Regions from separate parts of the Pseudarthrobacter sp. TE9888 genome, predicted to be linked through region 1. Evidence: riboswitches for the same ligand, from Rfam matches in the RefSeq annotation. Region 1 holds a riboswitch; each other region holds the start of a gene.
The links. Region 1 has a riboswitch for thiamine pyrophosphate ahead of thiD (bifunctional hydroxymethylpyrimidine kinase/phosphomethylpyrimidine kinase). Riboswitches for the same ligand answer to the same signal wherever they lie in the genome.

Region 1 (7,339 bases):
GTCCAAGACCCAGCAGGATTCGCTGATCGGCAACGTGTACCTCGGCAAGGTCCAGAACGTGCTGCCGTCCATGGAAGCGGCGTTCGTGGACATTGGACGCGGCCGCAACGCCGTCCTGTACGCGGGCGAGGTCAACTGGGAAGCAGTCAACCTCGAGGGCAAGCAGCGCCGCATCGAAAACGCACTGAAGTCCGGCGACACCGTGCTGGTGCAGGTCACCAAGGACCCCGTGGGCCACAAGGGTGCCCGCCTCACCAGCCAGATCTCCCTGCCCGGCCGCTACCTGGTGTACGTCCCCGGCGGTTCCATGACGGGCATCTCCCGCAAGCTGCCCGACGTCGAACGCAACCGGCTCAAGCGGATCCTCAAGGACCGGCTGCCCGAACACGCCGGCGTCATTGTCCGCACCGCTGCCGAGGGCGCTTCCGAGGAAGAGCTCACGCACGACATCAACCGGCTACGCGCCCAGTGGGAAGGCATCGAAAGCCAGTCCACGTCCACCAAGATCCTGGCCCCCGAGCTCCTCTACGGCGAACCCGACCTCACCATCAAGGTGGTCCGCGACGTCTTCAACGAAGACTTCTCCAAGCTCATCGTTTCCGGTGAGGAAGCCTGGGACACCATCGAGGCCTACGTCACCTACGTGGCGCCGGACCTCGTGGGCCGGCTTGAGAAGTGGACCAAGGACCAGGACATCTTCTCGGCCTGGCGTATCGACGAGCAGATCCACAAGGCCCTCGAACGGAAGGTCTTCCTGCCCTCCGGCGGCTCCCTGGTGATCGACCGCACCGAGGCCATGACCGTGGTGGACGTCAACACGGGCAAGTTCACCGGCAGCGGCGGCAACCTCGAGGAAACCGTCACCAAGAACAACCTCGAAGCGGCCGAGGAAGTGGTGCGCCAGCTCCGGCTTCGCGACATCGGCGGCATCATCGTGATCGACTTCATCGACATGGTGCTCGAATCCAACCGCGACCTGGTCCTGCGCCGACTGGTGGAGTGCCTGGGCCGGGACCGGACCAAGCACCAGGTTGCCGAAGTGACCTCACTCGGCCTGGTCCAGATGACCCGCAAGCGCATGGGCACCGGCCTGCTCGAAGTGTTCGGCGAGCAGTGCGAAGCCTGCGCAGGCCGGGGCGTCGTGACCCATGACGATCCCGTGGAGCACCGCCGGGCCAACATCGTGGCGGCCGAGCACCACGTCCAGCGCACCGACAACCGGCCTGAAGCCCGGGCGGAAACGCGCCCGGAAGCGCAGCGGAACGACAACGGCCAGCCCGGTGTCCGGACCGAACGCAAGCGGCGGCGCGGACGCGGCGGCCAGCAGCCCGAGGCTGCCCCGGCACCTGCCGTGCATGTCCACACCGTCCAGCCGGACCCGTCCGACGCCGAGCGGCACGCCAAGGCGGAGGCCACCAGGCTTGCCCTCGCGAACATCGCCGCTGCCGCCCATGCAGCCCACCTGCACGACGACGAGGTAGCGGCAGCCCGGCAGGTGCCGTCCGCGGAGCCGGCGCCGGTACCCGTTGAGGAGACGCACGACGCCGATGCCCCGGCACGTCCCGCAGCCGTCCTCACGTTCGGCGGCGAGGAAGTCCCTCTTCCGTTCGTGGAGCACGCCGGGGAACAGCATCCGAAGCCTGCCCTGACGCTGGACCGGCTTGCGGAAGCATTCGCCCACCTGGGCCAGCCGGCTTCCCCCGTGGAGAACGCCCCTGCCAGGCAGGCAGAGGCCGTGCAGGCAGCAGGAGAGGTCGCGCCGGAAGGGCAGGCCGACGGCGGGACGGCAGAAGGCCGCGCCGGTGCCGCTCCTGAGGCGTCGCCTGAAAAGGACTATTCGGACCACACGCTGGAGCAGTCCCGGCAACGCCGGCCCCGGCGCCACCGGGCCGCCAGCCGTGCCCAGGGTTCCGCCAACGAGACCGCTGTCCAGCACCATGAAAACGTCCAGGCTGATGCCGGTGGGCACTCGCACGCAGCCAAGGCCCCCGAACCGGCGAAGGACCAGCCGGAACCGCGCAAGGCGGCCGAGGAACCCATCATCCTCGGCGTCGGGGTGCCTGCCTCGGAACTCTAGCCACAGGAGCGTCCAGCCAGGAATCCCCGTCCTGCGCATCGGTCCACCGGGATTTCCGGGTGGACCGTGCGGGGCGGGGATTCCTGCTGTTGCGGGGCGGTCTATTCTGCGGCGGCCGTTGTCACCCTTTTCCCCGGCTGCGGCGCACGGGCTAGGGTAGGAACCGACACGGGGTGCCGCGCAGCAGGCCGGCTGAGATCCAGACCCGTTGAACCTGTCCGGCTAGTACCGGCGAAGGGATGTCTCTTGTCTTCGACCCTTTCCATGCCCCTGCCAGCTGCCTCCTCCGTCCGCACCGGGCTGCCCACCGGCCGGGACGTCCCGCGGGTCCTGTCCATCGCCGGCTCCGACCCGTCCGGGGGCGCAGGCATCCAGGCCGACCTGAAAAGCATTGCCGCGCACGGCGGATACGGCATGGCTGCCATTACCGCCCTGACGGCACAGAACACCCGCGGCGTGCAATCCGTCCACGTTCCTCCCGCGGCCTTCCTCGCCCAGCAGCTGGACGCGGTCAGCGATGACATCTCGATCGACGCCGTCAAGATCGGCATGCTGGGCGACGAGGCCGTGATCCGCACCGTCCGGCACTGGCTGGAGAAGGTCCGTCCCGCCGTCGTGGTCCTGGACCCGGTCATGGTGGCCACCAGCGGCGACAGGCTGCTGGAGGAGTCCGCCGAGGCCGCGCTCCGGGAGCTGCTGCCGCTGGCCAACCTCATCACTCCCAACCTGCCGGAGCTTGCCATGCTGGTGGGTGCGGACCCTGCCGACAGCTGGGCGGCCGCGCTGGAGCAGGGGCGGCACCTGGCGGACGCCACCGGCGCCACCATCCTGGTCAAGGGCGGCCACCTGGCGGGTGCGGACTGCCCGGATGCGCTGGTCAATACGGCTGGCCTCCTCGCACAGGAAGTGGTGGAGGTTCCGGGAAACCGCATCAACACCCGCAACAGCCACGGCACCGGCTGTTCCCTGTCCTCCGCGATGGCCACCGTCCAGGCGCGCCTGGGCGACTGGGAGGCATCCCTCCGGACGGTCAAGCCATGGCTGGCCGGCGCCCTTGAAAACTCGGAGCAGCTCGAGGTGGGCCAGGGAAACGGGCCGGTGCACCACTTCCACCATGTGCGGCCGGCCCCCGCGGAAGGCGGCTTCGCTGCCCGGCTGTGGGCGGAGGCCCAAAAGGACCTCGCGGACATCTACGCCCTGGACTTCATTCACGGCCTGGCCGCCGGGGACCTTCCCGAGAAGGACTTCGCCTACTACCTGGCCCAGGATGCCCTGTACCTGAACGGATACTCCCGGGTGTTGGCCCGCGCCAGCGCCCTGGCTCCCTCCGAAGCGGAACAGCTGTTCTGGGCCGGGTCCTCGCAGCAGTGCCTGGAGGTGGAGTCGGAACTGCACCGTTCCTGGCTCAGCACCCGGGCCGCCCAGGGCGGCCTCGGCCCCGTCACCAAAGCCTACGTGGATCACCTCACCGCAGCGTCGGCGTCGGGCAGCTACGCCGTCCTGGCCGCCGCCGTCCTTCCCTGCTTCTGGCTCTACGCCGAGGTGGGCGAAAAGCTGCACGGCCAGTTTGTTGCCTCCTTGGAGCCGGAGGGGCACGCCTACTCGGCCTGGCTGCGGACGTATGCCGACGAAGGATTTGCCGAAGCAACGCGCCGCGCCATCGCCATCGTGGACGCAGCTGGCCGGAAGGCCTCGGACGCCGAGCGGGAGGCCATGGTGACCGCGTTCAAGCAGTCCTGCCGCCTGGAAGTGGAATTCTTCGACGCGCCGAGGCTCCATTCCTGACTCCTGCGGGCAGCACCGCCGCTATGATGGAGTTCATGGTTGCGGTGCTGCCTGCCGGAGTGTGGTTACTACCACACCCGGGCCGCCGGAACCAGCCTCATTTGCGGCCGTAGATGGATTTAGCGTATTCTAGATCTTCGGTGCTTACGCCAACACTTGGGTTATGACCCCACGGCGTTGAGGCACAGCGGGAACCCTGACTTTTTTGAGTCGGTTCCGCACGCAAATTTTGTAATAAACGTCGAGAGAAGTGAGTTCCCAAGTGGTGTACGCGATTGTCCGCGCAGGCGGCCGCCAAGAGAAGGTTTCCGTTGGAGACTTCGTTACCCTGAACCGCGTCGCCGGTGGAGCCGGCAGCACCATCGAGCTGCCCGCACTGCTCCTGGTTGATGGTGACAAGGTCACCTCCGCCGCCGCTGACCTGGCCAAGGTAACTGTTACGGCTGAAATCCTCCAGGACCTGCGTGGTCCTAAGATTGTCATCCAGAAGTTCAAGAACAAGACCGGCTACAAGAAGCGCCAGGGTCACCGCCAGGAACTGACCAAGGTCAAGATCACCGGCATTAAGTAACCACCGGTTACTGTTCAGGTATTTCAACAGATTCCCCAGAATTTAGAGGCAGGCATTTCAGATGGCACATAAAAAGGGCGCGAGCTCCACTCGCAACGGTCGCGATTCCAACGCTCAGTACCTCGGCGTCAAGCGCTTCGGCGGCCAGGTCGTTTCCGCAGGCGAGATCATCGTCCGCCAGCGCGGCACCCACTTCCACCCCGGCGCCGGCGTTGGCCGTGGCGGTGACGACACCCTGTTCGCACTGACCCCGGGCGCCGTTGAATTCGGCACCCGCCGCGGTCGTCGCGTGGTCAACATCGTTGCTGCTGCAGCTGCAGAGTAACAACCAGTTCTGAAGCGGTGGAGCGGGCCTGAGGGTCCGCTCCACTGTTCTTTTAACAGCATTACAATCGATGTGGCGTCCCCGGGCGCCCCATAAACAGCATCTGAGGAGATCCACGTGGCCAGCTTTGTAGACCGGGTAGTACTGCATGTATCCGGCGGAACCGGCGGCCATGGTTGCGTCTCCGTCCACCGCGAGAAGTTCAAGCCCCTCGGCGGTCCCGACGGCGGGAACGGCGGCAACGGCGGCGATGTGATCCTTCGCGTGGACCACCAGACCACCACCCTCCTCGACTACCACCACGCACCGCACCGGCACGCGAGCAACGGCGGCCCCGGCATGGGCGACTGGCGCGGCGGCAAGAACGGCGAGACCCTGATCCTGCCCGTACCGGACGGCACGGTTGTCAAAACCAAGGACGGCGAAGTCCTCGCCGACCTCGTGGGAGAAGGCGCCGAGTTCGTGGCAGCCGCCGGCGGCCTGGGCGGACTCGGCAACGCTGCCCTGTCCTCACAGAAGCGCCGCGCCCCGGGCTTCGCGCTGCTCGGCATCGAAGGGGATTCCCGGGACGTCGTCCTGGAACTCAAGAGCATTGCCGACATCGCGCTGGTGGGCTTCCCGTCAGCCGGCAAGTCCAGCTTGATTGCAGCCATGTCCGCCGCCCGGCCCAAGATCGCCGACTACCCGTTCACCACCCTGGTTCCCAACCTGGGCGTGGTGCAGGCCGGCGACGTACGGTTCACCATCGCCGACGTCCCCGGCCTCATCGAGGGCGCCAGCGAGGGACGGGGCCTGGGCCACAACTTCCTCCGCCACGTCGAGCGCTGCGCCGCCCTGGTCCACGTGCTGGACTGCGGCACCCTTGAATCGGAGCGGGACCCGCTCACCGACCTCGCCATCATCGAGGGTGAGCTGGAGAAGTACGCCGTCGATATGAGCTATGCCGGCCAGGACGGGGAAGTGATTCCCCTGAACCACCGCCCGCGGCTGGTCGCGCTGAACAAGGTGGACCTGCCCGATGGCAAGGACATGGCTGAGTTCGTGCGTCCGGAACTCGAATCCCGCGGATACCGCGTCTTCGAAGTATCCGCCACGAGCCATGAAGGCCTGCGCCAGCTCGGCTTCGCCATGGCGGAGATCGTCAAGGCAGCCCGGGATGCCGTGGCTGCGGCCCCGCCCAAGGTGCAGCCGGCCGTGCTGCGGCCGCGTGCTGTCAACGAAACCGGGTTCAAGATCCGGCGCGAGGAAAAGAACCTGGAACCGCTGTTCCGCGTCCTGGGCGAAAAGCCCGTGCGCTGGGTCAAGCAAACCGACTTCACCAACGAAGAGGCCATCGGCTACCTGGCGGACCGGCTCGCCCGGCTGGGCGTTGAAACCGAACTGTTCAAGCAGGGCGCCAAGCCCGGTGACACGGTGGTCATTGGCGAGGACGACGGCGTGGTGTTCGACTGGGAGCCCACCATGATGGCAGGAGCTGAGCTCCTGGCCTCGCCGCGCGGCACCGACGTCCGATTCGCCGATATCGGCGACCGCCCCACCCGCAGCCAGAAGCGCGAAGAGCAGCAGGAGCGCCGCGACGCCAAGGCTGCCGCCCGCGCGGAGCTCGAAGCGGAGCGGAAAGCCGGAATCTGGACCGAGTCCGTCAGCGGCCGCCGTGCCGCCCAGACCGTCAAGGAAAGCGGACTGGAAGCGGACGATGACCTCTAGGGGCATGACTGCAGTACCCGGCGTGCCTGCGGGGGACAGGAGCGCGCTGGCCGGGGCCCGCCGGATCGTGGTCAAGGTAGGTTCCTCCTCGCTGACCAGCATCAAGGGCGGCATCTCGGAGGAATCCCTGACCGCCCTCGCTGACGCCCTGGCGGCTAAACGCAATGCGGGTGCCGAGATCATCCTGGTTTCCTCAGGGGCCATCGCGGCAGGCCTCGCGCCGCTTGGCCTGGCCAAACGGCCCCGGGACCTGGCCACCCAGCAGGCCGCGGCCAGCGTGGGCCAGGGGCTCCTGATGGCCCGGTACACCCAGGCCTTCGGTGCCCACGGCGTCACCGTCAGCCAGGTCCTGCTGACCGCCGAGGACCTGATGCGGCGCAGTCAGCACACCAATGCCCTCCGCGCCATGGACCGGCTGCTCAACCTTGGGGTGGTCCCGGTGGTCAACGAAAACGACACTGTGGCCACCCACGAGATCCGCTTCGGCGACAACGACCGGCTGGCCGCCCTGGTGGCCCACCTGGTGCGCGCCGATGCGCTCGTACTGCTGTCCGACGTCGACTCCCTCTATGACGGGCCGCCCGCCCAGGGTGCCCGGCGCATTCCGCTGGTCACCGGCGCGCACGACCTCGAGGGCGTGTCCATTGGCAAGGCCGGCAAGGCCGGCGTGGGTACCGGGGGCATGATGACCAAAGTGGAGGCTGCCGGCATGGCGGCAGGATCGGGAATCCACGCCCTGGTGACGTCCACGCCCAACGCAGCCGCGGCCTTGAACGGCGAGGACGTAGGCACCTGGTTCTCCGTCAACGGCTCCCGCAAACCTGTCCGACTCCTGTGGCTGGCGCACGTTGCGTCGGTGCAGGGCCGGCTGGTC
Region 2 (7,339 bases), 130 kb from region 1:
AAATGCCAGGTGCTGTTCCTCGGCAAGCTCGTAGGCGAGGGCCTGGGTGAACCGCTCCCCCGCGGGCGACGGAACAATCAACACGGGCTTGCGATCCTTTTCCGGGCGCCCTTCGGCCACCGCGGCAAGAGCCTGCGCCCAGGGCTCGGGCTTCATGACCATACCGGCGCCCCCGCCGTACGGGGTGTCGTCGACGGAACGGTGCTTGTCCGTGGTGAAGCTGCGCAGGTCGTGGACATGCAGGTCCAGGATGCCGTCCTGGCGGGCCTTGCCAATCAGCGAGAGTTCAAGCGGGGCAAGGTATTCGGGGAAGATGCTGACGACGTCGATCCGCATCTAGTCCCGGCCTTCCGTTTCCGGGGCGGCGGCTTCGTCCGAGTTCAGTTCGAAGAGGCCGTCCGGCGGGGTAAGGAGAATGAAGCCTTCGCCGGGGTTTACTTCCGGGACGATCTGCTCCACGAACGGGATGAGGACCTCTTCGCCGGCCGGGGTGGTGACCACCAGGAGGTCCTGGACCGGCATGGTGTTCAGCGCTGTCACCTTGCCCACCACCTGCGGGCCCACCCGGGCCTCCAGGCCGACCAGTTCGTGCTCGTACCAGCCTTCGTCGTCGTCTTCCTCCAGCTCTTCGGTCTCGATGAAGAGCTTGGCACCGCGAAGGGTTTCGGCCCTGTTGCGGTCTGCCACTTCCTCGAAGCCAAGCAGCAGGATGTCCTTGTTCCAGCGCGCGCTGCTCAAGGTCAGCGGACCGGACGCTGCGGGCTCCACCACGAATTCCGTTCCGGGGACAAACCTGTCCTCCGGGGCGTCGGTCAGCACCTGGACGGTGACTTCCCCGCGAATGCCGTGCGGCTTGCCAATCCGTGCCACCTGAAGCTGCATCTGTTCCTCTGTTCCGGGTTGTGGTGGTGCTAGTGAAGCTATGTGCTTGGAAAGAACTCCGGCCCCTCCACCTGGTGGTGGAGGGGCCGGAACAAAACTGAATATTGCCGAGCGCTCAGCGGCGGCGGTCGGTGTCGACGACGTCGACCCTTACCGGTTCGCCGCCGGCCAGTGCTGCCACCACGGTGCGCAGTGCGCGTGCCGTGCGGCCCTGGCGGCCGATCACCCGTCCGAGGTCGTCCTGGTGAACGCGCACCTCGAGGGTGTCCCCGCGGCGGTTGCTCTTTGAACTGACCTTGACGTCGTCCGGGGAATCAACGATTCCGCGGACCAGGTGCTCCAGCGCTTCTGCCAGCAATTTACTCAGCCTCGGTGGTCTCAGCTTCGGCGTCGGCCGGGGCCTCGGCAGCGTCAGACTTGGAGGCCTTCTTGGTGATGGCTTCCGGGATGATGACCGAGCCCTTCTCCGGAGCAACGAAAGCTTCCTTCGCGACCTTGGTCTTGAGGGTGCCTTCCTGGCCCGGCAGGCCCTTGAACTTCTGCCAGTCACCGGTGATCTTCAGGATCGCGGCAACCTGCTCGGACGGCTGGGCGCCGACGGAGAGCCAGTACTGGGCACGCTCGGAGTTGACCTCGATGAACGAGGGCTCTTCGGTGGGGTGGTACTTGCCGATCTCCTCGATGGCGCGGCCATCACGCTTGGTGCGTGAGTCCGCGACGACGATGCGGTAGTACGGGGCGCGCATCTTGCCGAAGCGCTTAAGGCGAATCTTTACGGCCACTTTTGTGGTCACTCCTGTTTCAGAAAAAGGGGTGAACCCGGCTTTCTGCACCCGTGGGGCGGGCCGTACTTGCGGGCTCGAAGGACAGGATCCGGACGCGGAGAGAGGGGCCACGCAGATCGAGTACCTGTTTATTGTGCCAGATGAACGCCGTTATTTCGACTTGGCGCGGGCGCCGGTGACACTGCGCGAAGGTTTCCCGGGCGCGGCCGGGAGGGTCAGGCGGACCAAACGTAGAGTCCAGTCCGCTCGGAATCGTTGATTCCGGCGGCAAGCGCCGCGAGCTGCTGCACGTAGGTCCGCGCCTGGGCGGCAGCGAACGGCATGTCCTCCTGGCCGGCCCACTGCTCGGCAACATCGTCGAGGACGTTTCCCTCGCCTTCGGTTTCGTAGGTGAGGAGGTCCGCCAGGGCGCGGACCATGGCCGGCGGGACGGCGAGGAGGGAGTCGCTTGCGACGTCCACCATGGTCAGCTCGTAGTCGGCTCCGCCGGCATGGACGGCCGTCCCGGCAAGATCGCCGAGCTGTTCCAGTTCAAAATCGGTGATTCCCTCGATCCGCACCGCAGCAGTGTCCGCCGCGGAGGCGCTGCGGCCTTCATCAAGGAGGCCGGCATGTTTCAGCGCGGCGTCATGGGTGGCGACAAAGATCTCGGTGAAGCCCATGGCTGGTGTCCTTCTTCCGTTGACGGAGCTGCCCGCCGGACACTTCCTGCCGCCCGGCCGTACGGAATCAGCCTAGTAGCTGCAGGGGCGCCCTTGCACGCCGGACCGGCCTCCCGCGAAGTGGCGCGGGAGGCCCAGCGGTCAGCGGACGGCGACGCGGATCCGGTTGCGCCACGGATCTTCGAACCGAAGCTCCGAGCCCGTGTGGTGAGCCGGCACCCCGGCAACCTTAAGGCGGTCAGTCAGGGCGCCGACGTCGTCCCCCGACGGAACCTCGATCAGCACCTCACCCAGCCCAAGGGTGTCCTTGCGCGGACCTGCGCCGCGGCTGTTCCAGACGTTCATGGCCATGTGGTGGTGGTAGCGGCCCGCGGAAACGAACAGTGCCTGCCCGTGCCAGCCCGCGGTCTTTTCGAACCCGAGGGTCCCCACGTAGAAGTCCCGGGCGGTCTGCACATCGCCAACCTGGAGGTGGACGTGGCCCACGCCGGCGGCCGTTTGCCGCTGCCCCTCCAGGGACTCCTCGGTAAGGTACTGCTCGAGGTAGCGCTGCGGCGGGAGCGCCAGGCTGTCCATGACCACGTCGGTCCCGTTCCAGGACCAGTTGCTGCGGGGACGGTCCCAGTACAGTTCGATGCCGTTGCCCTCGGGGTCGGTGAAGTAGAAGGCTTCGCTGACCAGATGGTCGGCACTGCCGGTGAAGGCCCGCGGCTCGTACTGGGCTGCCGTGGCGACGGTGGCGGCGAGGGAAGCCTGGTCCTCGAAGAGCAGCGCGGTGTGGAACAGGCCTGCCTCTCCCCTGCCGGGAAGGTGCAGTCCGGGAGCCGGCGCGAGGTGGACCAGCGGCCTGCCGATGCGGCCAAGGTAGAGCCCGCCATCCTGCTCGGCTACCACCTCAAGGCCCAGTGCGCGCTGGTAGTAGTCGGTCATGACCTTCATGTCGCCCACCTTGAGCATCACGGTGCCCATGGCGAGGTCGGCAGGAAGAAGATCCTGGCTGCTGGCTGATGCGGTCATTGAAGGCTCCTTGCATTGGCGGCCGTCCCGTTGGCGGCCTGTCACACATTAAAATTACTTGAAGCTTCAATTTATTCCAAGTCCCGGTGAGCCGTTTGTCAGCGAATGATCCGCCCGCCCAACACCACGTGCTCCAGGGCCGTAATGGTCTCCGGCGCCGCCCGCGGGTCTTCCCGGCACACGACGACGTCGGCGCGGGCGCCCTCCTCCAGCCCGTCCGCTCCCAGCCACGCACGGGCTGCCCAGCAGGCGGCGTCCAGGGCCGCCTCCATAGGCAGGCCTGCACCATGCAGGGCAAGGATTTCGTCCGTGATCCTGCCGTGCCGGATAACGCTGCCCGCATCCGTACCGGCAAAAATGCGGACCCCTGCGGCATGGGCTTCCGCTACCCGCTCCATCCTGCGTTCCCAGAGGGCGCGCATGTGGGCGGCATACCGCGGGAACTTGGGCTCCGCCTGCGCAGCAATGTCGGGGAAGGTGGCGATATTGATGAGCGTGGGCACGATCGGTACACCTTGCTCCGCGAACCGGGGCACGTGGCGGGGCAGCAGTCCGGTAGCGTGCTCGACGCAGTCAATGCCTGCGTCCAGCACCTGGTCCAGGGTGTCTTCGGCGAAGCAGTGCGCTGTCACCCGGGCCCCTTCGTCGTGTGCGGCCCGGACGGCATCGCGTACGACGTCGGCAGGAAACGACGGCGACAAGTCGCCTGCGCCGCGGTCAATCCAGTCCCCCACGAGCTTGACCCAGCCGTCGCCGTCGCGCGCCTGCTTGCGGACGGCCTCCACGAGGCCCCCGGGCTCCACTTCCTCGGCGAACCCCCGCAGGTAGCGGCGCGTCCGGGCGATATGGCGCCCCGCCCGGATCAACACCGGGAAGTCCCTGCCGCCCTGCATCCAGCGGGTATCTGCCGGCGAGCCCGCATCCCGGACCAGCAAGGTTCCGGCGTTGAGGTCCGCGCGTGCCTGGTCCCTGGCGGCCGCGGGTTCGACCGGACCAGCGGCACCCAGCCCAATGTGGCAGTGGGCGTCCACGAAGCCCGGGAGCACCCAGCCGTCCAAAATCCGGTCCGGAGCAGCCGCCGGCCTGCTGAACGTAAGCCTGCCGTCCACGGACCAGAGCCCGTGCCGCACCCTGTCCGGTGCAGTGAGGACGGGGCCTCGGAAGTGGATGATGTCTGCCATGGGGCTCCTTTCGATGCCCGGTCAGGCTAGCACCGGAATTATGACAAGGGCGCTCCAGGTGCCTGTGATAGCTTCGTTCCTGACCACACGGGTGCCCTTGCAGGGGCTGAGATCGGGCTGACGCAGCCTGCGACCGTTGAACCTGTCCGGGTAATGCCGGCGAAGGAAGTGAGTATTCCCTTGAGTACGCAAAACACCCAGTTGAACCCTGCCCTCCAACCGTCCGACGGGGAGCCCGGCGGCGTTTCCGTGCCGCCGGTAACCCAGTCGCTGAAGTCGCATTCGCTCGCGTACGTTGCGGATGAGGCGTGCGGTATCCGTGTACCGGTGACCGAAATTGCCCTTGAGCCGTCCCCCAACGGCCAGCCGAACGCACCCTTTCGGACCTACAGGACCGCCGGACCCGGCAGCGACCCCGTCCGCGGCCTGCAGCCCTTCCGCTCCGAGTGGATCGCGGCACGGGCTGACACCGAGCCTTACGGCGGCCGGGAGCGCAACCTGCTCGACGACGGCCGCTCGGCCGTGCGCCGCGGCGCCGCCTCCGCGGAGTGGAAGGGTGCGCAGCCGGTGCCCCGCCGCGCCGTCGACGGCCGGACGGTGACGCAGATGCACTATGCCCGGCAGGGAATCGTCACGCAGGAAATGCGGTTCGTGGCGCTGCGCGAAAACTGCGATGTGGAGTTGGTGCGCAGCGAAGTGGCTGCCGGCCGCGCCATCATTCCCAACAACATCAACCATCCGGAATCCGAGCCCATGATCATCGGCAAGGCCTTCCTGGTGAAGATCAACGCGAACATCGGCAACTCGGCCGTGACGAGTTCAATCGCCGAGGAAGTGGACAAGCTGCAGTGGGCCACCCAGTGGGGTGCCGACACCGTCATGGACCTCTCCACCGGCGACGACATCCACACCACGCGCGAGTGGATCCTCCGCAACTCCCCCGTGCCCATTGGAACCGTCCCCATCTACCAGGCGCTGGAGAAGGTCAACGGCGAGGCCAACGCCCTGACCTGGGAGATCTTCCGCGACACCGTGATCGAACAGTGCGAGCAGGGCGTGGACTACATGACCATCCACGCCGGCGTGCTGCTGCGGTATATCCCGCTGACGGCCAACCGGGTGACCGGCATCGTCTCGCGCGGCGGCTCCATCATGGCCGGCTGGTGCCTGGCCCACCACCAGGAGAACTTCCTGTACACGCACTTCTATGAGCTCTGCGAAATCTTCGCCAAATACGACGTCGCCTTCTCGCTGGGCGACGGCCTCCGCCCCGGCTCCACGGCGGACGCCAACGACGCCGCCCAGTTCGCCGAGCTGGACACCCTCGCCGAACTGACGCAGCGGGCGTGGGAATACGACGTGCAGGTGATGGTGGAAGGGCCCGGCCACGTTCCCTTCCACCTGGTCCGCGAGAACGTGGAGCGGCAGCAGGAACTCTGCAAGGGTGCGCCCTTCTATACCCTGGGGCCCCTGGTGACGGATGTGGCGCCGGGGTATGACCACATCACCTCGGCCATTGGCGCCACCGAGATCGCCCGGTACGGCACTGCCATGCTTTGCTACGTCACGCCGAAGGAACACCTGGGCCTGCCCAACAAGGACGACGTGAAAACGGGGGTGATCACCTACAAGATCGCAGCGCACGCCGCAGACCTGGCCAAGGGCCACCCCGGGGCGCATGAGCGCGATGATGCCCTGTCCAAGGCAAGGTTCGAGTTCCGCTGGCGGGACCAGTTCGCGCTGTCTTTGGACCCCGTGACCGCGGAGTCGTTCCACGATGAGACGCTGCCGGCCGAACCGGCCAAGACGGCGCACTTTTGTTCCATGTGTGGTCCGAAGTTCTGCTCCATGCGGATCAGCCAGGACATCCGGGACGAATACGGGTCCGCGGAGGCGCAGGCTGCGCTGGCGGACATGGCCTCCGGCATGCGGGAGAAGAGCGAGGAGTTCCTGGCAGCCGGCGGCAAGGTGTACCTGCCGGAGCTGCGGGTCCCCGCCGAAGGCTAGGACGCCCGGGCGGGCTGGCTCCTGCTGACCCCACTGATGAACTGGCGGATGGCCCGGTCCCCATCCAGGGAGTCCTGGGGCCGGTGCCCTCCCGCGGCAACGCGGTGCAGGGCACCGGTCTCCCGGAGGTACCCGGCAATTTCCTCATAAAGCGGCTCCCACCCTCCGGTGAGCACCAGGGTGGGGACGCCCGGAACAATGTGCAGCGGCGCTTCCCACGAAGGCTCCTGCAGCCGCAGCCGCCGCGCGGACCGTCTCTCCTCGGCGGTGGCAGGCTGCTGGAGGTCGGTGGCGTAGATCCTGCGCACGAACTCGCGCTGGAAGTCGTCATCGCTGAGTTGGTGGCGGACGTCGAACAGTGGCTGCATCAGGCCGATGTGGGCGGCCGTGGCCGGCAGTTCCGCGGTCAGGGACAGGCAGGCGGGCTCCACCAGGGTCAGGGAAAAGACCAGGTCGGGGCGTTCAACGGCGGCCATCATGGCCGCGATGGCACCCTGGGCGTGTGCCACCACGTGTCCGCCGGCGGCGCCACGGCCGTCGTCCCCCAGGGACCGCAGGATGATCGCGGTGTCTTCCGCGAACGAAGATTCCACCGGCTCCGCGACGGCATCGTAGCCGTGCCGGCGGAGGAACAGGGCGTCATAGGACAGTGCCATGCCGTGCTGGCGGGGCCACGCGGCGGCACCGAAACTTCCGGCGCCGTGCACGAAAACTACCCTCTGCTTGAACATGTCCCAACCCTATTCCACGCCGCCGACATCCCAACGAAAAAGCGCCAGGTGTCGTCTTGAGCGGTCAAGACGGC
Region 3 (7,339 bases), 2.8 Mb from region 1:
ATCAGTTCGAAGACCAGGGCCACTGAGGCGGACACCCAGTCGATGGACAATGCCAGGACCGCGGTGATGAGCAGGACCGCCGCGAACTTGCTGAGTGGATTGGCGCGGGCCAGGAGGGCGCGGTTGCCGCTCAGGGTGAGTTGCTGCCTCATGGTGCCACCGCTTCCGCGGCAGCCATCCGCAGTTCCGTCCCGCCCAGGGCCCCGGTGAACTCGGCGTCATGGGTCACGGAAACCACCGCCGTGCCGGCATCCAAAAGCTCGGACAGGAATGATGCGAGCTCGGCCCAGGTATTGGCGTCCTGCCCAAACGTGGGCTCGTCGAGGATCAGTACCTGGGGGCTGGCGGCAAGGACGGTGGCCACCGAGAGGCGCCGCTTCTCCCCGCCGGAGAGCGTATACGGGTTGGCGTCCACCAACTGGGTGAGCCGCAGCCGCTCCAGCAGTTCGTCCACCTTGTCCCCGCCGTGGCCCAGGTGCCGCGGGCCGAACTGCAGTTCGTCCAGCACCTTCCCGGTGACGAACTGGTGCTCCGGCTCCTGGAACACCGTGCCCACCCGCGAGATCAGCTGCTCGGCCTTCCACTTGTAGGGGTCGATGCCGGCGCCGCGGCTGAGGTCCAGCGTGGCGGACACCTTTCCGGCCACCGGCTCCAGCAGCCCGGCCAGGGTCAACGCGAAGGTGGACTTGCCGGCGCCGTTGGGACCGGTGATGGCCAGGGCCTGCCCGGCGCGGACCTGTGCAGCCACGTCCTCCTGGACCGGCACCGGCGGAATTTTCCGAAAGCCCTGCCGGCGGGCGCGTTCGCGGGATACGGCCAGCTGCTCTGCGGCCAGCAACAGGTTCCCCGTTCCCGCGGCCGGGACGGCGGCGCGGGGACGGGTCGCGGGCACATACCCGGGCACCCACACGCCGGCAGCGGCCAGCATGGTCCGCGCCTCACCGAGCACGCGGTCCGGGGGCCCGTCCAGGAGCACCGCAGGATCGCTGGCGGAGCCGGGCTGCAGGACAATGATCCGGTCCACCAGGTCCTTCCACACGGATACCCGGTGCTCCACCACCACCAGCGTGGCGCCGGTTTTGTCCAGGGAGCGGGCCACTGCGTCGCGGACCTCCAGCACGCCATCCGGGTCCAGGTTGGCGGTGGGCTCGTCCAGCAGGATCAGGCCGGGGCGCATCGCCAGGATGCCGGCGAGCGCCAGGCGCTGCTTTTGGCCGCCGGACAGGGCCGACGTCGGGTGGTCCAGCGGGAGGTGGGAGAGTCCGACGTCGGCAAGCGCCGCGTGCACGCGCGGCCAGATCGCGTCGCGGGGCACCGCGAGGTTTTCGGCGCCGAAGGCGACGTCGTCCCCCACCCGGGAAAGGACCACCTGCGTTTCGGGGTCCTGCTGCATCAGCCCGGCGCGGCCGCGCCGGGCACGGGGCGCTGCTCCGTCCACCAAGAGCGAACCGGACTCGTCGGCGTCGCCTGCCTCTCCGTCGTCGTTGATGTCTCCCAGGACGCCGGCCAGCGCATGCAGCAGCGTGGACTTCCCGGCGCCGGAGGGGCCGAGCAGGAGCACCCGCTCCCCGGGGGCGATGTCCAGGTCAAGGCCGTGGACGGCGGGTTTGGGCCGGCCGGCATGCCGCCAGCCCCAGCCACGGGCGGTGACGGCGGCGGGGCGGACCGCGCCGGAGTCCTGGGAGGGTGCCATCAGGAGAAGACGGGCTCCGTTGCGGCCTTGCGGGATGCGAAGGAGCTCAGCACGCCGGTGCGTGCCAGGCCGCGGGTGGCCAGCCAGGCCAGGGCGCCGGCAAGGATGGCGCCGGAAACGGTGGTGAGGACGATGTAGGCCAGCTTGTCGGCGCCGGAGTAGGCGATGTTCCAGCCCCACGGTGCGAACGAATCATTCAGGCCGCAGAAGAATCCGGCCGCGGCGCCGGCCAGCAGCGATACGGGCAGGTTGAACTTCCGGTACACGAAGATTGCGAAGATGATTTCCGCGCCCAGCCCCTGGATGAAACCGGAGAAGAGGACCGAGGCGCCGTACTGGGAACCCATCAGCAGCTCGCCGGTGGCTGCGACGGTCTCGCAGAACAGGGCGGCCCCGGGCTTGCGGATGATGAGCATCCCCAGCACGCCGGGAATCATCCAGCCGCCGGCGAGCAGGCCGGTCAGGGGCGGGTAGGCGGCGTTCATGGGGGCGGACAGGGCGGCGGCACCCTGGTCCCAGGCCCAGAAAATGACGCCGCCCGCGATGGCCACCAGCGCGGCGACGACGATGTCCACGACGCGCCAGGACTTGCTGGTGGTCTTCTTGATTGCTGCAGTACTCATGTGATCCTCCTGGGAAACAGGAGGGGAAAGTGGACCCGGCCGGCGGCCTGTGGCCGTGGAACCGCGACACTTTGAGAACTCGACTCCCTTGCGCCGGTACTAACCGGATCAGGTTCGAGGGTCTGCGGCTGTCCGCACTCTCAGCGCCCACCTGCGGTGCCCGGCTAATGCCAGGTTGCCCGACGGCGGCGCTCCCCTGTCGTTTTTAGTGTTGCTTTTCGTGTGGGTAACGCTTGTTGTTGTGCCCTGTTGGGCGTGGTCAAGTTTACACCTGGCAGGGCTGGATTGCGGGCTGCGGGCGCCAATCCCCCGGATATGACCGGCTAGGCTGGGGGCAGTCCGTTTTCCGCCCGCAAGGAGTACCTGGAATGAACCTTCTCATCAAACTGCTCGGGACAGCCGTGAGCCTCGGCGCAGGCCTCGCCGGCACCAAGCTGGTCAATGCCATCTGGGAAAAGACCACCGGACAGAAGCCGCCCACCGGCAAGCACGAGGACGTACCCACCAGCCTGCGTTCCGCGCTGACCTTTGCGCTGATCTCGGCGTCGGTCAGTGCCATCATCCAGGTCCTGGCCAACCGCGGAACCCAGCGCGCCATCACCCGCTTCGCGAAGACCCAGGACATCGTCTAGCGTCCTGCCCTTGGCGTTACCGGCCGTCGTCGGAGCTGTCCTTCCGGGCAGTCTCGGCGGCGGCTTTTTGCACCACGGCTTCGAGTTCATCGGCGGTGAGCAGTTCCCGGTGCAGGTGCTTGGTGCGGTAGCCGGCACGGCCCACCATGTGGGCGGACACAGGCACCGTGAGCAACTGGAAGATCCACGCCACCACCAGGACCGGCCACACCCACCACGTCCGCATCTGCAGCACGATGGCCGCCAGCAGCAGGAAGAGGCCCAGGACCTGGGGCTTCGTGGCGGCGTGCATGCGGCTCAGGAGGTCCGGGAACCGCAGCAGGCCTATCGAGGCACCCAGGGACATGAGGGCGCCCACCACCATGAACACAGCGGAGACGAGGTCGATCCAGGCGTCCGGGCCGGAGAAGTCAGGATTCATTGGGTTTGACCCTCCTGTCGGCCACGAACCTGGCCACGGTCACGGACCCAATGAACCCGATGATGGAGATGGCCACCACCAGCATCAGGTTGTTCAGGTGCCGGTTCACTGCCATATCGATGCACAGCGCCCCGGCCAGGATGGCGAGCAGCACATCCGCAGCCAGCACCCGGTCCAGCAGCGACGGGCCACGGGCGATCCGGATAATGGCACCGGCGGCCGCCAGCGAAAAAATGACGGCTGTGACAGCCAGGACAACGTGCATCATGCGCTGGCCTCCATACGGACCTCTTCGAGTTCATCCGCGGTGCCCATGATGCGGATCAGGCCCGCTTCAATGGAACGGACCTCGTTCCGGAGGCCCTCCACGTCCTTCTCGGAGGTGATGTTGAGTGCGTGCAGGTACAGGGTGGACGTGGAACGGTCCACCTCAACCACCAGGGAGCCCGGGATCAGGGAAATCACGTGTCCCGTGGCAGTGACGATCAGGTCCTGGTGGCTGCGCAGCTTGACCGCGACCACGGCATTGGTCACCTTGGGGCCGCGGACCGCTGCCAGGTACAGGACCTGGGCGCTGGCCACCACCACCTTGCCCACGAAGGCCAGGGCAAAAGGCACGGCGTAGAGGATATTGAACCGGCCACTGAGTTCCACTGGCGGGAGGTAGAAGAGCCGGGCCACGCCCACGGCCAGCAGGGCCCCGAAGAGGAGGTTGCCGGGGCTGAAATCCTGCCACAGGGCGCCCCACACAACCACCAGCCAGACCAGGAGCGGCAGTTCCTGGCGCAGCGAAATGCGTTTGCGGCTCATCGTCCTCCTCCCGCGGCGGTGGCGCCGGGAACGGCGGTAGCCTCGCCCAGCACCGCCTGGATGTACGGCGTCCGGTCAAGCATGTCCCGGGCTGCCCGGTCGGAAAGAGCGAACAATGGTCCGGCGAAGACGGTCAGGGCGACACCGAGCACCACGAGGCCGGCCGTGGAACCCACCATGGTCCGCGGCAGGAGGGTCACGGTGTTGTTCACCTTGGCTCCCGGACCGGAAACCCTCGCGGCAGGAGGGGCAAGGAGCACAGGGTCCGGGTGCTCGGCGTCCTCCGGCTTCCGCCAGAACGCGCGGTTCCACACCCTGGCGATGGCCAGCAGCGTCAGGAGGCTGGTCACCACGCCGCCGATCACCAGCGCGTAGGCCAGCGGAGTGCCCAGCTCCACGCCGGCCTGCAGCAGGCCCACCTTGCCCAGGAACCCGGAGAACGGCGGGATGCCGGCCAGGTTCATGCCGGGGATGAAGAACAGCAGCGCCAGCATGGGTGAGAGCTTGGCGAGTCCGCCCAGCCGGTCCACGGACGAGCTGCCGCCGCGCCGTTCGATGAGGCCGGTGACCATGAAGAGGCTGGTCTGGATGGTGATGTGGTGGGCCACGTAGAAGACTGCCGCCGCCAGTCCCACGGCCGAGGACATGGCCAGCCCGAACACCATGTAGCCGATGTGGCTGACCAGGGTGAACGAGAGGAGGCGCTTGATGTCGCTTTGGGCGAGGGCGCCCAGGATGCCCACCAGCATGGTCAGCAATGCCACCACCATCAACGGCGTGTTCAACGTATCGCCGGGGAAGAGCAGTGTTTCGGTGCGGACCATCGCGTAGACACCCACCTTGGTCAGCAGGCCTGCGAACACGGCAGTGACCGGCGCCGGGGCGGTGGGGTAGGAGTCGGGGAGCCAGAAGGACAGGGGAAAGACGGCGGCCTTGATGCCGAAGGCCACCAGGAGCATCACGTGCAGCAGGGTTTTGGTGCCTTGGTCCAGTTCACCCAGCTTGACGGCCAGGTCTGCCATGTTCACGGTTCCGGTGGCCCCGTAGACCATGGCGATGGCAATCAGGAACAGCACCGAGGACACGACGGACACCACCACGTAGGTGACGCCGGCCCGGATCCGGGGCCCCGTGCCGCCCAGGGTCATCAGCACGTAGCTTGCAGTCAGCAGGATCTCGAAGCCGACATAGAGGTTGAAGAGGTCCCCGGACAGGAACGCGTTGGACACCCCGGCCACCAGGATCAGGTAGGTGGGGTGGAAGATCGATACCGGCGCGTCGTGGTCGCCGTCGGCCATGCCCTGGCCTGTGGCGTACACCAGCACTGCAAGGCTGACGGCGGAGGACACCACCAGCATCAGGGACGTGAACTGGTCCACCACCATGACGATGCCAAACGGAGGGATCCAGCCGCCGATGGTCACCGCGGCGGTGCCGCCGTTCCATGCCGACGCCAGCAGGAGGCATTCGAGTGCCAGCGTCAGTGACAGCAGGCCGATGCTCACCGCGCGCTGGGCCCGGGAGTGCCGGATCAGCAGGAAGGTCAGGGCGGCGCCCAGGATGGGAAGTACGACGGCGAGCGGGGCAAAGCTTGCGATGCTCACTTTCCGCCTCCTTCCGGGCTGTGGTCAACGTTGAGGGAACCGGGCTTTTCCTCCGCGGCAGCATGTTCGGCGGGCATTTCCCGGCCGCCGGCCACAAGCGTGGCCACCCGGTCCGCGTCCTGGTCCGCCTCGCCGCCGGAAGCACCGCGGTCCGTGACATCCCGGCCGTCGGAACCGAGCATGGTGAGCGGGAACTCCGATGTTTCCGCGGGGACTTCGGCGTCATCCTCAGCATCGAAGCTGGGGGTCTCGGCCACCCGGAGGTCCTCGGCGTCGTCCTGGATGTCGTCCTGGCGGGCCAGCACCCAGGTGCGGTAGATGATGCCCAGCATGAAGGCGGTGACCGCGAAGGAAATCACGATCGATGTCAGGATCAGGGCCTGCGGCAGCGGATCGTTGTATTCCTGGGCGGGCGTGTCCTTGCTGAAGAGCGGCGCCAGTCCCGCGTATCCCCCGGTGGCCAGGATCAGCAGGTTGGTGGCGTTGGCCAGCAGCATCAGTCCCAGCAGCACCCTTGTGAGGCTGCGTTCCAGGATCAGGTAGATGCCGCAGGCGTACAGGGCTCCCATGACAATCAGCAGGGTCAGGTTGACGCTCATGCGTGGCCCTTCGCGGTGGTCTCGGCAGGAATCCCGTCCGGTTCCTGTTCCAGCTCCCCGGCGCCCTGCACGTCCCCGGCAAGGCCACGCTCCTGGTCGGCTTCCTGGCCCGGTTCCGGCGCCTGTCCGACGGGCCCGGACTGGTCCTCGAGGTGTTCATCGATCTCGGCCCCGAGGCTGCGCAGCACGTCAAGCACCAGGCCCACCACCACGATGTACACGCCGATATCGAAGATGGTGGAGGTGACGAACTTGATGTCCCCGAACACGGGCAGCCATACCTGGATGATGGCGGACTGGAACACCTGCCCGCCCAGCAGCAGCGGCGCCATGCCGGAAGCGGCTGCGAGGGCCAGGCCGATGCCCAGGAGGGCGCCCGGGCTCAACGGAGCAGCTTCCCGCAGCTCGAAGCGGCCGCCTGCCAGGTAGCGGATGGTCAGGGCCAGGCCGGCGGTGAGGCCACCGGCGAATCCGCCGCCGGGCAGGTTGTGCCCTGCCAGCAGCAGGTAGAGCGAGAAGATGATCATCGAGTGGAAGATCAGCCGCGTGACCACCTCGAAGATGATCGAGCGGCGTTCAGGGGCCAGGGTCCGCCCGGCCACAATCCAGGGGTCCCGGGTGGAGGCCGCAAACCTCCGGCTGATGGCCAGCGCCGCAGCGTCTCGGGAGCCGGGGTCGACACCGGGGTGCCGGCCCACTGTGCCCGCCGCAACGCTCGCGGACGCCTGCAGCCGGTCTCCCCGTCCGCGCACGAAGATCAGGCTTGCCACGCCGGTGGCGGCCAGCGCCAGGACGCTGATCTCACCGAACGTGTCCCAGGCGCGGATATCCACCAGGGTCACGTTGACCACGTTCAGGCCCCCGCCGCCTTCATAGGCGAGCTGCGGGAACTGCAGTGACACGGGAATGGACGTCCGGGCACCCATGGCGAAAATGGCTGCAAAAACCATGGTGATG
Region 4 (7,339 bases), 3.8 Mb from region 1:
GTCCGGCGCCCAAACAGTATCACTCATCAGGGCGGTTAGGCCTCGGAGGCGCCGGGCTGGCTGCTGTTGTCCGCGCCGGCCACCACTTCGCCGTTGCGGCGGCGGGTGCGGGTGCGGGTGCGGCGCGCACGGTTCGGCTTTTCGCCGTCGGCTGCGGGTGCGGCGGCCTCGCCGGCGGGCGCGGTCTCCGGAGTCGAGGTACGACGACGGCGCTCGCCTGAGCGGCCGGCCGAGTCGCTGCTGCGGCCGCCCTCGCGGCTGCCGCCCTTGCCGGAGTCGGCCCTTCCGCGGCCCCGTCCGTCACGGTCGCGTGACCGGTCTGAGTCGCGGCCACCACGGCTGTTCTTCTTGCCGGTTTCGCCCAGGTCTTCGAGTACCTCGGCGTCGACACCGGCAAGGGTCCGCTTGTCGCGGGGAAGGCGGCCCTTGGTGCCCTCGGGAATATCAAGATCGATGTACAGGTGCGGCGAGGACGAGTAGGTTTCCACGGGCTCCGGGACGCTCAGGCCGAGGGCCTTGTTGATCAGTGCCCAGCGGGGCATGTCGTCCCAGTCAACGAACGTGACGGCGGTGCCCTTGTTGCCGGCGCGGCCGGTACGGCCCACCCGGTGCAGGTAGATCTTTTCGTCTTCCACGCACTGGTAATTGATCACGTGGGTCACGTCATCGACGTCGATGCCGCGGGCAGCCACGTCCGTGGCCACCAGGACGTCAACCTTGTTGTTGCGGAACGCGCGCAACGCCTGCTCGCGGGCGCCCTGGCCCAGGTCACCGTGGATGGCGGCGGCCGCGAAGCCGCGGTCCACCAGTTCCTCGGCCACCTTGGCAGCAGTGCGCTTGGTCTTGGTGAAGATGATGGTGCGTCCGCGGCCACGGGCCTGCAGGATGCGGGCCACCACCTCGGTCTTGTCCATGCTGTGTGCCCGGTAAATGAGCTGGCGGATGTCCCGCTTGGTCAGGCCCTCGTCCTCCGGATCCGCAGCGCGGATATGGGTCGGCTGGGTCATGTAGCGGCGGGCCATGGCAATGACGGGGCCGGGCATGGTGGCTGAGAACAGGAGGGTCTGGCGGACGGCAGGCGTGCCGGCAATGAGGGTCTCAACGTCGGGCAGGAAGCCGAGGTCCAGCATTTCGTCGGCCTCGTCGAGGACCACGAGCTTGACGTTCTTCAGGCTCAGGTGCTTTTGCTTGTACAGGTCGATCAGGCGCCCGGGAGTGCCAACCACCACCTCCACGCCCTGCTTGAGCGCCTCGACCTGCGGCTCGTAGGCGCGGCCACCGTAAATGGTGGTGATCCTGGCGTTGCGTTTGCGGGACGCCGTCTGCAGGTCACTGGCCACTTGCACGGCCAGTTCGCGGGTGGGGACGATCACCAGGGCCTGCGGTGCCCCCGGCACAGCCAGCTTGGCGTAACCCGGGTCATCCTGTCCGATCACGCGCTGCAGCGCCGGAATGCCGAAGCCCAGGGTCTTGCCGGTACCGGTCTTGGCCTGGCCAATGATGTCATGGCCGCCCAGGGCCACCGGCAGGGTCATGGCCTGGATGGGGAAGGGGTGGGTGATGCCGGCGTCGGCCAGGGACTCGACGATGTCGGCGCGGACGTTGTAGTCGGCGAAGGACTTCTCCGCGATCTCGTGCGGCTTTTCGTCCGAGATGATGGTTTCTTCCGGCTCGATGGTTTCCGTGCCGGACACATCGCTGAGGAGCTGGTGGGTATGCAATTCACTCACAGGTGAGTTTCCTTATTCATTTGGGCAATGGCGCTGCCTGCTCAACGGGCCGGCCAGGGCTGGCCGCTCCGGAGCACGCTCAGGCGCGCAAGCGATTCCAGTGGAAGCCGATCGCGGGCTATCTAATGCTGGCACTGGTGACCAACGGGTACTTCTCAAGATCGCGTAGGGGCGGGCTTGTTGGTTTCAAATCAAGGAAATCAACGACCGGGCATCCAGTTCTACCCCTCCAGTCTAGCCGTAAGGGCACAAAAACACGGTTTCGGCCCGCCTTGGGAGCCGCCTGCCGCTCAGGAAACGAGCTCGAAGTGGATCTGCCGGGTGGTGATATCGGAGGAAACGAGCCGCACCCGGACCTTGGTGCCGGACTCCAGCTCGCCGGCGCACCGTGCGGTCACGGCCGGTTCGGCAACCTGGATAATTCCCGAACTGCCGTTTCCATTGCCGTTCTTGCCATTCCCGTTGCCGTTCCCGTTCTGCGGCTTGGACCCGGAAATGACGATCGCATCGAACTCCTGCCCGATGTGGTTCAGCAGCAGTGCCGCTTCCACGGTGTCCAGGGCCAGGCGCTCCATCCTTGATGCCAGCTGGTCCGATCCCGCCATGATGCCCGGAAGCAGGGGCAGGGCTTCGCGTGCCCAGCCGGGAACATCGCCGCCGTTGCTCAGGGCCTCGCAGATGACCAGCACGAACCGGTCCACCAGGCGGCGCAGCGGCGCTGTGGTGTGGGCATAGGCGGCGCCGATGGCGGACTGGATGCCGTCCTCGGGGACGGTGCCATCGAAGGCGGTGTAGGACGCGCCGCGGAACAGCATCCCGGCCGAATGCATGATGGCCAACTGGCGCGGGTCGGTGGGATCGAGCGACCGCAGGTATTCGCCGTAGCTGACCTGCCCGTCCCAAGGCCTGCCGAGCACCTCGGTCTGCAGCCGGAAGTGCCGCAGCGACCGTTCGTCAGGGGCGGGCATGGTGCGCAGGATGCCCACTTTGCCCTCCAGCATGAGCTGCGCGGCGGCCATTCCGGTCATCAACGAAATCTGGGCGTTCCAGTCCTCGACAGGAAGCTGCGGAACGGCGTCGATCCGGTAGCCGCCGTCCGGCAGCTGGACGATTTCCTGCTCGGGCATGTTCAGGCTGGCGCCTTCGCGCGCCCGTTCCAGTGCCACCCGCTTCAGTCCCACCTCGCGGAGCAGCCGAAGGACGGGAGGGGCGGTCCCGGCGTCGAGGTCGGCCTGGGCGCCCTTGTAGCTGAGCTTGTCGCGGCTGCGGATCCGCGCCCGCCGGACACCCACGCTCAGCACCGTCGCGTCGCCGTCGAGCGTGAAGTCCCAGACGAAAGCCGAACACTCCTGGCCGGGGAGCAGGCTCCCGGCCCCCTCGCTGATCACCTCCGGATGCAGCGGGATCCGCCCGTCCGGGGCGTAGAACGTCTGGCCGCGGCGCCGGGTTTCGGCGTCCAGCGGACCACCCGGTGCAACGAATGCGGGGACGTCGGCGATGGCGTACAGGACGCGGTAGCCGTTGCCGTCGGGTTCGATGAAGACTGCCTGGTCCAGGTCCGTGGAGGATGCCGGATCGATGGTGACGAATTCGACGGCGGTCAGGTCGTAGGAAGGCAGCTTCAACGCCGCGACGGCGGCCCGGGCGTCTTCCACAGCGTCGGCAGGGTACGGGCCCGGCAGCTCAAGCTCGGTCCGCAGCAGGCCCAACGCCTCTTCCAGGGCGTTCCTGTGGTCATGGACGTTGGGGGCCAACCGATGATGTGACACAAAATTCAGCGTAGCCCCAAGTCCCGGGATTATGCAGGCTCAGCCGTCCAGCGCGCCGAGGAGCGAGGCTGCGGCTGCTGCGGGGTCGGGGGCCTCTGTGATGGCGCGCACCACCACGATGCGGCGGGCACCGGCCTCCACCACCTCGCGGACGTTTCCGTGGTCGATGCCGCCGATGGCAAACCACGGGACGGGATCCCCGGCCTGCCCGGAGGCGCCGGCGGCGTACTGCACCAGTTCAGGCCCGACGGCGGCCCTGCCGGGTTTGGTGGGTGTGGCCCACACCGGCCCCACGCAGAAATAGTCCAGACCGGACGGGCCGCCGGTTGCCGCGAGGGCCGCGTCGACCTGGCCCGTGGTGTGGCTGGAGAGGCCGATGGCGGCGTTGCCGTTGACCAGGGTGCGCGCCGCAGCCAGCGGAAGGTCCTTTTGGCCGATGTGGAACACCGGTGCCCCGGACAGCACGGCGATATCGGCGCGGTCATTGACGGCCCAGAGTTTCCCGTGCCGCACCGCCGTCTCCTTCAAGGCCGCCAGGAGGTCCAGTTCCTCGGCGGCCTCGATGGTCTTGTCGCGCAGCTGGATGATGTCCACGCCCCCGGCAAACGCGGCGTCCACGAACTCCGCAAAGTCGCCGCGCGCAGCGCGCGCATCGGTGCACAGGTACAGGCGGGCTGCCTTCAGGGCATCGTTGTGGCCCGCGTTGGCAACTTCGGCCGTGCCGGCCGGGATTGCTGGAGCGTGGGGGCCTGGGGGCAGGGAGGAAGCGGACACATTCATGCCTGCAAGCCTAGTTCCTCTAAACTGGGCTGGTACTGCGGGAGCCCGCGGCAGCTGTCACAAAGCGCCGGGCTGAGAGGGCGTCAGAGCCGACCGCTTGACCTGATCCGGTTAATGCCGGCGTAGGGAAGGAACCATATGAGCACCCCCGTTGACCATCGCGCCGGGCCGCCCGGTGCTCCCCGTTCCACGGTCCACGCAGACGTCGCCGTCATCGGCGGCGGGGTGGTGGGCCATGGCATCGCCTGGGAGGCGCAGTGCTCCGGCCGCTCCGTGGCCCTGATCGATGACGCACCCGGAAGCGGCGCCAGCTGGGCCGCCGCCGGGATGCTGGCCCCCGTCAGCGAACTGCACTACCAGGAGGAGGACCTCCTGGAACTGATGCTTGACGCGTCTTCCCGCTGGCCCGGTTTCGCCGCAGGCATGCGCAGGAGCCACCGGCGCGGATTCCGGATATCTGACGACGCCGACACTCGCCGTGGGTGCCGACGCCGCGGACCGCCGCGCGCTGATGGACCTTCGCGCCGTACAGCAGGCCAACGGACTTGCCGTGGAACCCCTGACGGTGAGGGAAGCCCGCCAACGCGAGCCGCTCCTCAGCCCCGCCATCGCCTGCGCCCTGGACACTCCCGCGGACCACCAGGTAGATCCGCGCCGCCTGGTGGCTGCCCTGCGGCGGGCCCTCGCCGGCGCCGTCCGCGGGAAGCCTGGCCTGGCCGCGGCAGGGGCGGTGGACGGGTATGCCGTGCCGGACCGGGCTGGCGGACTGCTGTGGGAGGGCGGAAGCGTCGTCGGCACCTCCCTGGCCGGCGGCGGCACCGTCCTGGCAACGGAGACCATTGTGGCCAACGGCCTGCAGGCAGGGGACCTTGGCGGCCTGCCCGACGGCCTCGACCTGCCCCTGCGCCCGGTACACGGCGACATCCTCCGCCTCGCCGTTCCGCCTCACCTCCAGCCCCTCGTGACGTCCACCGTGCGGGGGCTGGTGCACGGCGTTCCCGTCTACATCGTTCCCCGGCAGGACGGAACCGTGGTCATCGGAGCCACCCAGCGCGAGGACGCCCTGTCGGATTCCGTGAGCGCCGGAGGCGTCTACCAGCTGCTGCGCGATGCCCAGGCGCTGGTTCCCGCCGTCGCCGAACTGGAACTGCTGGAGTGCACCGCCCGGGCCCGGCCCGGAACCCCCGACAATGCACCGCTGCTGGGCCGTGTGCCGGCGGCCGACGGATCCGCCGGCAATCAGGCCGGGCACGTCACGGGACTCATCATCGCCACCGGGTTCTTCCGGCACGGGGTGCTGCTCACTCCCGCGGCCGCGGCCATCTGCGCCGGGTTGCTGGACGGGCACGCCGACCCGCGCTGGGCGCCTTTCAGCCCGGAGCGCTTCTCGCGTCCGGCCGCCGCCGGCACAAACCACCACATCAAGGAGACAGCGTGAACATCACCCTGAACGGAAACACCCACACGGTGGCGGACGGCACCTCCATCACCACGCTCGTCAGCCAGGTCACCGGACGCCCGCTGGCACCCAACGGCCAGGCGACGGACGGCGGGAAGCTGGGGGTCGCCGTCGCCCATAATGCCCAGGTGGTGCCGCGGAGCCAATGGTTCGCCACGGCGCTCGCCGAGGGCGACGACATTGAACTTGTCACGGCAGTACAGGGAGGCTGACACCATGACCGAAACCAGCACCATCAACCCGGCCGGGAATCCCGGCGCCGCCGACGCCCTGGTGATTGACGGCGTCGCCCTCGGATCCCGGCTGATCATGGGCACCGGCGGGGCACCCAGCCTGGACGGCCTGGGCGCTGCACTCCTGGCCTCCGGCACCGCCCTGACCACCGTGGCCATGCGCCGGTACTCCACCGCGGAAACCGGCTCGTTGTTCCAGCTGTTGGTGGACCACGGGATCCGCGTGCTGCCCAACACTGCAGGCTGCTTCACGGCCAGGGATGCCGTCCTCACGGCGGAGCTTGCCCGGGAGGCCCTGGAGACCGACTGGGTGAAGCTGGAAGTCATTGCCGATGAGCAGACCCTGCTGCCCGATGCGGTGGAACTGGTGGAGGCCACGGAGCAGCTGGTCAACCGGGGGTTCAAGGTCTTCGCCTACACCAACGACGACCCCGTACTTGCCCTGCGGCTGGAGAACCTGGGCGCCACCGCCGTCATGCCGCTCGGAGCCCCGATCGGCACCGGCCTGGGAATCCTGAACCCGCACAACATCGAGCTCATCGTGTCCCGTGCCTCGGTGCCGGTGGTGCTGGACGCCGGCATCGGCACGGCATCGGACGCGGCCCTGGCCATGGAGCTGGGCTGCGACGCCGTCCTGCTCGCCACGGCCGTGACGCGGGCGCAGAACCCCGCACTCATGGGCGAGGCGTTCAAGCATGCAGTACTCGCCGGCAGGATGGCCCGGGCAGCCGGGCGCATCCCGCGACGGGAACATGCCCTGGCCTCGTCCGCGATGGAAGGCCGGGCGGAGTTCCTCTGACACCGGGACATACGTGTGTGGCCACCACCCGGCAGGGTGATGGCCACACACGTATGTCCTGCCCTGCAGGCGGTCAGCGCCGCAGAATGACAGTCAGGCGTTCCGTATCGCGCCGGGCACGGGTGCGGCCCAGGTAGACGACGGCGGCGATGGCCGCGGCGACGCCCAGGACCATCGGCAGGACCCAGGGAAGCCAGGTGGTTCCCGGCAGGTAGCCGAAGCCCGCGGTCATCAGGATGATCCAGGCCAACGCCGCAACGCCCACGGCAACGCCGGCCGGCAACGCCGCGCCGTATTTGGAGTGCCGTTTGTCATTGGCCCAGACAACGAAGCCTGCCGCGACGGTTGCCAGCACCACGATGGTCAGCGAAAGCATGGATCTCCTTGAAGAACGGCAGGCCTGCAGCAGGCCGGGACTAGAACTGGCCGAAACCTACGCGCCGGACCTCTTCGGCACCGATTTCCACGTAGGCAAGCGCGTTGCCCGGAACAATGATCAGGCGTCCCTTGTCATCCTTCAGGCGAAGTTCGCTGCCCTCGTTAATGGCTTCGCCAACAACCTTGGCCAC

Region 2: linked by a shared signal. The riboswitch ahead of thiC (phosphomethylpyrimidine synthase ThiC) and the one ahead of thiD (bifunctional hydroxymethylpyrimidine kinase/phosphomethylpyrimidine kinase) in region 1 are both predicted to bind thiamine pyrophosphate.
Region 3: linked by a shared signal. The riboswitch ahead of ACZ9J7_RS05560 (ECF transporter S component) and the one ahead of thiD (bifunctional hydroxymethylpyrimidine kinase/phosphomethylpyrimidine kinase) in region 1 are both predicted to bind thiamine pyrophosphate.
Region 4: linked by a shared signal. The riboswitch ahead of ACZ9J7_RS00540 (FAD-dependent oxidoreductase) and the one ahead of thiD (bifunctional hydroxymethylpyrimidine kinase/phosphomethylpyrimidine kinase) in region 1 are both predicted to bind thiamine pyrophosphate.

Annotation. Positions count from the first base shown of each region.
Region 1 covers NZ_JBWBRD010000002.1:3,853,218-3,860,556, reverse strand. Annotated here, with positions in the region: gene ACZ9J7_RS18385 (Rne/Rng family ribonuclease) at 1-2,077, shown strand, start outside; TPP riboswitch at 2,237-2,334, shown strand; gene thiD (bifunctional hydroxymethylpyrimidine kinase/phosphomethylpyrimidine kinase) at 2,342-3,862, shown strand; gene rplU (50S ribosomal protein L21) at 4,125-4,433, shown strand; gene rpmA (50S ribosomal protein L27) at 4,495-4,758, shown strand; gene obgE (GTPase ObgE) at 4,876-6,465, shown strand; gene proB (glutamate 5-kinase) at 6,470-7,339, shown strand, end outside.
Region 2 covers NZ_JBWBRD010000002.1:3,979,048-3,986,386, forward strand. Annotated here, with positions in the region: gene trmD (tRNA (guanosine(37)-N1)-methyltransferase TrmD) at 1-336, opposite strand, end outside; gene rimM (ribosome maturation factor RimM) at 337-882, opposite strand; gene ACZ9J7_RS19075 (RNA-binding protein) at 998-1,240, opposite strand; gene rpsP (30S ribosomal protein S16) at 1,242-1,664, opposite strand; gene ACZ9J7_RS19085 (hypothetical protein) at 1,883-2,329, opposite strand; gene ACZ9J7_RS19090 (VOC family protein) at 2,471-3,346, opposite strand; gene ACZ9J7_RS19095 (amidohydrolase family protein) at 3,445-4,527, opposite strand; TPP riboswitch at 4,605-4,712, shown strand; gene thiC (phosphomethylpyrimidine synthase ThiC) at 4,708-6,534, shown strand; gene ACZ9J7_RS19105 (alpha/beta hydrolase) at 6,531-7,265, opposite strand.
Region 3 covers NZ_JBWBRD010000002.1:1,057,681-1,065,019, forward strand. Annotated here, with positions in the region: gene ACZ9J7_RS05550 (energy-coupling factor transporter transmembrane component T family protein) at 1-152, opposite strand, end outside; gene ACZ9J7_RS05555 (ABC transporter ATP-binding protein) at 149-1,693, opposite strand; gene ACZ9J7_RS05560 (ECF transporter S component) at 1,693-2,316, opposite strand; TPP riboswitch at 2,384-2,524, opposite strand; gene ACZ9J7_RS05565 (DUF4235 domain-containing protein) at 2,685-2,948, shown strand; gene mnhG (monovalent cation/H(+) antiporter subunit G) at 2,965-3,369, opposite strand; gene ACZ9J7_RS05575 (MrpF/PhaF family protein) at 3,359-3,637, opposite strand; gene ACZ9J7_RS05580 (Na+/H+ antiporter subunit E) at 3,634-4,179, opposite strand; gene ACZ9J7_RS05585 (Na+/H+ antiporter subunit D) at 4,176-5,783, opposite strand; gene ACZ9J7_RS05590 (Na(+)/H(+) antiporter subunit C) at 5,780-6,382, opposite strand; gene ACZ9J7_RS05595 (Na+/H+ antiporter subunit A) at 6,379-7,339, opposite strand, start outside.
Region 4 covers NZ_JBWBRD010000002.1:11,867-19,205, reverse strand. Annotated here, with positions in the region: gene ACZ9J7_RS00560 (DNA-methyltransferase) at 1-27, opposite strand, end outside; gene ACZ9J7_RS00555 (DEAD/DEAH box helicase) at 36-1,730, opposite strand; gene ACZ9J7_RS00550 (RNB domain-containing ribonuclease) at 2,021-3,499, opposite strand; gene thiE (thiamine phosphate synthase) at 3,539-4,279, opposite strand; TPP riboswitch at 4,307-4,425, shown strand; partial or broken gene ACZ9J7_RS00540 (FAD-dependent oxidoreductase) at 4,418-5,717, shown strand; gene thiS (sulfur carrier protein ThiS) at 5,714-5,950, shown strand; gene ACZ9J7_RS00530 (thiazole synthase) at 5,955-6,770, shown strand; gene ACZ9J7_RS00525 (hypothetical protein) at 6,844-7,146, opposite strand; gene ACZ9J7_RS00520 (DUF3107 domain-containing protein) at 7,187-7,339, opposite strand, start outside.